DNA from 2 places in the Nocardia iowensis genome. Region 1 is predicted to be linked to the other one. Evidence: riboswitches for the same ligand, from Rfam matches in the RefSeq annotation. Region 1 holds a riboswitch; the other holds the start of a gene.
The links. Region 1 has a riboswitch for cobalamin ahead of metE (5-methyltetrahydropteroyltriglutamate--homocysteine S-methyltransferase). Riboswitches for the same ligand answer to the same signal wherever they lie in the genome.
Positions count from the first base shown of each region.

Region 2: linked by a shared signal. The riboswitch ahead of KV110_RS02800 (CbtB domain-containing protein) and the one ahead of metE (5-methyltetrahydropteroyltriglutamate--homocysteine S-methyltransferase) in region 1 are both predicted to bind cobalamin.

Region 1 covers NZ_CP078145.1:6,595,116-6,598,317, forward strand. The annotation lists gene KV110_RS30450 (glycosyltransferase family 2 protein) at 1-852, opposite strand, end outside; cobalamin riboswitch at 1,110-1,333, shown strand; gene metE (5-methyltetrahydropteroyltriglutamate--homocysteine S-methyltransferase) at 1,457-3,202, shown strand, end outside.
Region 2 covers NZ_CP078145.1:588,605-591,806, forward strand. The annotation lists gene KV110_RS02785 (OsmC family peroxiredoxin) at 1-147, shown strand, start outside; gene KV110_RS02790 (hypothetical protein) at 220-711, opposite strand; gene KV110_RS02795 (CbtA family protein) at 747-1,541, opposite strand; gene KV110_RS02800 (CbtB domain-containing protein) at 1,532-1,726, opposite strand; cobalamin riboswitch at 1,761-1,925, opposite strand; gene KV110_RS02805 (antibiotic biosynthesis monooxygenase family protein) at 1,996-2,310, opposite strand; gene KV110_RS02810 (alpha/beta fold hydrolase) at 2,422-3,168, shown strand.

The DNA.
Region 1 (3,202 bases):
CCTGAGCCCGCCGCGGAACTGGCCGACGGCGAGACCAATCATCAGGCCGCGTTCCTCGCCGACCAATCCACGCGCGAATGGCAGGCGAATCATGCGCAGCAAAACCTCGGGCAGATGAATTTCCGGCAAACCATTGTTCGGGAATTCGGCATTCAGTCGCGCCAAGCCGATACCACGGCTGCGGCCCTGCCGATAGCCGGGGCGGAAACCCTGGCGGTATCGGTAGGCGACGAGTGCCTCGGCCAGATACCCGAGACGATATCCCTCGCGGTGGGCGCGCCAGCCGAATTCGAGGTCTTCGTTGGCGGCGTAGCTGACGTCCTGCCCGCCGAGCTTCCGATATACCTCCGCGCGGCACGCCATGCTCGTCCCGACGATCACAGGTGCGTAAACGCCCGCCGGTTGGAATTTGTCCGGAGCGGGGATGTTCGCGACGTGTCGCGGATTGTCGGTGTTGAGCGAATCACCTTCGACGGCAGAGCAAGTCAGGTCGTAGCCCTCGTCGAGGAACGCGACCATGCGGCTGACCCAATTCGGGTACACACGGTCGTCGTGATCGCAGAACAGCAGGATCTCACCCGTCGCGTTGTCCGCACCGACGTTTCGCGCGAACGCGGCACCGGACGTCCCGGACGCATCGACATAACGGAGCGTCAGGCGATCTCGCAGCGGATGATTCTCGATATGGCTTTTGACCTCGGTGGGAGAACCGTTGTCGGCAATGACGACATCGAATTCACCCGAATAATCTTGACGCGTCAACGCGTCTAGTTGCACATCGAGCAGATCCCGGCCTTCGGCCGTCCCGATGTACGTTGGAATGACGATCGAGACCGACCGTTCAGTTACCACAAGCTCTCCTGCAATCGATCCCCACGCGGGAGCCCTCCCCCGAGGGCACAACCTTAAGCGAAACTGAGAAACTTGGGGAACACCCCACTTCCGTGGGCTTCCTCACAGACCTGGACGCATGATCAGTCCCTGATCGAAAAATGATGGCAGCCAACGGCACGCCCGCCCGGTCGCACCGGTCCGGCGCCCGGCGTCCTATGCTCGTAGGTGCAGCTGGTTCACCGGTGCGCGTACGAGATGGAGCCCCGTCGTCGCGCAGCGGAGTCGAGTTCGTCGGCCCCGAAAGGGCGGGCGAACGAGAGGGAACCCGGTGGGAATCCGGGACTGTCCCGCAGCGGTGAGCAGGAACGACCGCCGTCACACGCACTGGGCGCAACACCCGGGAAGCGACGGCCAGTAGGAAAGCTCCGGCCCGTGCCGGAGCAGGCCGACAAGGCCGGTGCCTGTGAGTCCGAAGACCTGCCAGCCGTGTCGGATACGCCGTATCCGGCGGCCACCGCCTCGTGGATCTGGGCGCGCGGTTCTACCAGTGCTGATATGTCGGGGCTCCCTTGGCGGGATTCTCCGACGTCTCATCCGGTAGCCCGCGAAAGCCCGTAAGGCGATGGCTCACGACCCCCAGCACTGGAGAGACATCGTGACTGTTGTACATCAGACACCGTTCACCGCAACGGTTCTCGGGCTACCTAGAGTCGGACCGCGGCGCGAGCTCAAGCGCGCCACCGAGGCCTACTGGGCAGGCAAGATCGTCGCCGAACAGCTACACGCCGTGGCGCGCGACCTGCGGCACGCCCAATTCGCCGAACTGCAAGCGGCGGGCCTGGATTCGATACCCGTTGGCACCTTCTCGTACTACGACCAGGTGCTCGACACGGCCCTGCTGCTCGGCGCGCTGCCGCAGCGGGTGGCCGGGATCGCCGATCCCCTGGACCGGTACTTCGCCGCCGCACGCGGCACCGACACCGTGGAACCACTGGAGATGACCAAGTGGTTCGACACCAACTATCACTACCTGGTGCCGGAAATCGGCGCGGACACCGAGTTCTCGCTGAATCCGGAGAAGTTGCTGCACGAAGTGCGCGAGGCGCTCGCGCTCGGCGTGCCCGCCCGACCGGTGGTGGTCGGTCCGATCACCTTCCTGAAACTCGCCAAGGCCACCGGGGGTGCGGCGCTGGACCGGCTCGCCGAGCTGGTGCCGTTGTATCGCGAGCTGCTCCGGCTACTGGCCGAGGCCGGGATCGACTGGGTGCAGATCGATGAGCCGGTGCTGGTCACCGATCTCACCGATACCGAAATCGACCTGGTACGAAGCACTTACACCGAGCTGTCCGCCACAGCGGAGCGACCCGCGATCCTGGTCGCGACCTACTTCGGCCATCCCGATGCCGCGCTCACCGCGCTGGCGAGCACCGACGTCGAGGGCGTCGCGCTCGACTTCACCTCCGGCACCGGCGTTTCCGACGTCGCCGCCGTACCGGCGCTGGCGGGCAAGCTGCTGGTGGCCGGCGTGGTCGACGGACGCAATGTGTGGCGCGCCGATCTCGATCGCGTGCTGTCCACGCTGGGCACGCTGCTGGGTTGCGCCGCGTCGGTGGCGGTTTCGACCTCCTGCTCGCTGCTGCATGTGCCGTACACACTGGCGGCGGAGACCGGGCTGGACGAGCGGCTGCGATCGTGGCTGGCGTTCGGCACCGAGAAGGTGGCCGAGGTGCGGCTGCTGGCGACCGGACTGACCGCGGGACCAGAGGCGATCAGCGCCGAATTGGCCGAGGCGCGTGCCGCCTTGACGGCACGGCAGGCCGATCCTCGACTCAATGATGCGCAGGTGCGAGCCAGGCTGGCCACGCTCGGCCCGGACGCGATCCGGCGCGCACCCGCCGAGCAACGCCGGGTGCTGCAACAGGATCGGTTGCACTTGCCGCCGCTGCCGACCACGACCATCGGCTCGTATCCGCAGACCTCGGCGATCCGGTTGGCCAGGGCGGCACTGCGCAAGGGCGAGATCGATCAGGCCGAGTACGTCCTCCGGATGCGCGCGGAAGTCGCCGATGTCATTGCGCTGCAGGAGGAGCTGGGCCTGGACGTGCTCGTGCACGGCGAGCCGGAGCGCAACGACATGGTGCAGTACTTCGCCGAACAGCTCGACGGCTTCGCCGCCACCGAGCAGGGCTGGGTGCAGTCCTACGGCACCCGCTGCGTGCGACCGCCGATCCTGTTCGGCGACGTGGCGCGGCGGACGCCGATGACCGTCGACTGGATCAGCTACGCCCAGTCGCTCACGGACAAGCCGGTCAAGGGCATGCTCACCGGACCGGTGACGATCCTGGCCTGGTCGTTTGTTCGCGACGAC
Region 2 (3,202 bases), 2.9 Mb from region 1:
GACATCAAGCTGACCGTGCGCGGCCGGGTCCCCGGCGTCGACGCCGACGCCTTCGCCGCCGCGGCCGAGGCCGCCAAGGCGGGCTGCCCGGTCAGCAAGGCCCTCGCCGGAGTCGACCAGATCACCCTCGACGCGGCTCTCGCGTAGCGCCGGAACCGTCCAGTTCTCGGCTGGATCTTTGATGCCCGGTCTCTCGTTCAGCGCGCGAGGGGCCGGGCATTACCGCTGGCGAAAGTAGCGGCGGGCAGCGGGGTGGTACATCGCCGGGATGGCGATCAGCACCGCGACGATGTGGATCGTCCGGAACAGTCCGATCACCGCGGATTCGGCGGTGAGGCCGGTGAAGAGGTCGCCGAACTTGTCGGCGGACAGCAGTGCCGCCAACGGTTCGATGATCAGAGACAGCAGGCCGAGCACGCCGATGCCGAAGGTGAGCAGGATGCGGGCCCAGCGCGCGCCGTGCGTCATCCGGATGGCGACGAAGAGCACAACCAGGTAGATGCCGAGCCGCATGGCGAGCCCGGTGCTCAGCCCGGCGATGTCGGCCTCCGCGCGTTCCAGCATCGCGGCCGCCCGCACGATTGCCTCGCCGACCCCGGCGAGCAGCGCGACGACGAGGCCGACGAAGGCGACGTGGACGGCGCGCGGCGGCGTACGCGCAGCGCCGGAACGAAGCGGTGCGGGCCAGACGGAAAAGGCAGTGTCGGTCATGCCACCGACACTGCCCTTCGTCTTCCGGACGCGGATCAGCCCGCGGTAGCGATCGACTCTCGTACCGGAGTATCAGTGCGCGTGGCGAATTCGGTGAGCGCGGCGAAGCCGAGGGCCAGGCAGGCCCACAGCGTCGCGGTCTCGGCCAGCGACGACACCCGGAACTCCCACAGCAGACTGGCGGGGAAGTCCGCCTTCACCTCGTTCACGCCGGGCAACAGGATGTAGCCCACCGTGGTGACGAGGACGAACGCGGCGATCCCGGCGATCAGTCGCAGCATGCTCAGCTGAGCGCGCAACAGCTTGTAGACGTACACGCCCGCACCGACGGCCGCGAGGCCGAGCAGCACCGCCGCGACCCACAGCAGGGTGCGTTCATTGATCGTGTCCGGATCACCGACCGCGGGCGGGTTAGCTGGATATTTGAAGAACGGCACCGCGACGATCGCCGCCCAGCCGCCGATTCCGAGGGCCAGCGCGAGCTTCGGCCCGGACAGCGTGGTGTAGCGCCGCGCGAAGTGCGCGATTGAGGCGTAGATCGCGCCGAGCGCAAGGCCAGCGAGACCGAGCGCGAGGAACTGGCCCGCCTTCTGGCCGGTCCTGCTGACCAGTGGTTCTTCCTCGTCGCCGTGCGAATGTCCGCCTGTCGCCTCCGGTTCCGCGCCGTGCGGATGATCCGCGGGAGCGGAACCGGCTTCCTCGATGGCGATGGCGGCATCGACCTTCGGTTCGCCGATGAAGTAGCCGACTGTCGCGGCGAGCAGACCCGCTATGAGGCCTGCCAGGAGTCCGCGGAGTAGGAGGGTTTTCAGTGAACCGATCAGTGGCACGGGAGCCCCAGCAGGTGGCGTCCGTCGTGCATCAGCTCGTGCATGTACATCCCGCTGCGCGAGATGGCGCCCTGATCGAAGCCGACCAGGTACAGCGTGAGCAGTGCGAGAAGAACGACACCTACCGTGACCAGCACAGTGGCGAGTGAATCGGTTGCCCGGCTCGGCGAATGCGCGATAGCCATGCGAGTCCTCCTGAGGGGATGCGCGTCCCCGTCGAATGGTGGGCGCGAAGGTGCCGGTGTCTGGCTGTCCGGCACCCACGAACTCGATGCATGGAACACAGTGGCGCGACCGCTCCGGAATCACACCGGATTACCGCATCACCCTCGCGTTTTGTCCTTCGAACTGTGACACCTGGAGGCACCTGCCGTCAACATGACCAGCGGGTATCGCGTCCCGGCGTCGGGCGAGTCGCCGACGCGGATGAACTTCCTGGCTGGCGTCGGTTTCGTCAGTCCGCAGACTTCGCGGTCACGTCGAGGACGACCTCGAATTCCAGCAGCGACGCGCCCGTCGAGACCGGCTTCTGCCGCTCACCCGCGTGTGCCTCGCGCGCGGGCCCGTCCCGCCACGCGGCGAACGCTTCTTCCGAATCCCACTGGGTGACAACGAAGTACCGCTTCTCACCGGCGACCGGCCGGAGCAACTGGAAGCCGAGGAACCCCGGCGAACCCTCGACAGCGTGCGCACTGTGGGCGAACCGCTTTTCCAATTCGGGGCCAGCGCCCTCGGGAACCTCGATCGCGTTGATCTTCACAACAGCCATGGGCTCGACAATACGGCGCTCGGGCGACCGCGGAGCGCGAGGCCGTCGAGCACCGTGCGAGATCGAGGGGGCCGCGAACACGGCGCGCGGCGGCGCGGCACAATCAACACGGTGTTGCACGACGAAGGCGGAGCGGGAGTGCCGATCCTGCTGCTGCACGGACTGATGGGCAGTGCCCGGACCTGGCACGATCAGCTGGCCTGGCTGCGTGGGTACGGCCACATCTACACGTTCGACGCCGCCGGGCACGGCAGACCGGCGCCGGACGAGTTGACCACCGAGGCATTTGTTGCCGACCTGGCCGCCGCGACCGCGGGCATCACCGAACCCATGGTGGTGATCGGGCATTCGATGGGCGCGCTGCACGGCTGGGTGTTCGCCGCGACCCATCCCGATCGGGTGCGCGCGCTGGTGGTCGAGGACATCGCCCCGGATTTCACCGGCCGCACGGCGGCGAACTGGGCGGCGATGATCGAGGCGTGGCCGCAACCGTTTCCGGACGCGGACGCCGTGCTCGACTTTTTCGGTCCGGTCGCCGGTCGGTACTTCCTCAACTCGTTCGAGCACGGTCCGGATGGTTACCGGCTACACGGCTCGGTCGCGACGTTCCGCGACATCTCGGAGGAGTGGGGGAGTCGCGACTTCTGGCCACAGTGGCATGCCGTCCGGGTACCCGCGCTGCTGCTCGAAGGTGAACACACCATCACCCCGCCCGGTCAGATGCGCCGGATGGCCGAAACGCATCCCGACGCCGAGCACGTACTCGTCTCGGGCGCAGCACATCTCGTGCACGACGACCAACCCGAGCGCTACCGCGCCGAGGTCGAGCGCTTCCTCCGCCGCGTGCTCAACCCCTAGCCGCTTTTGCCCTCGCGCGCACCAGATCTCAGAT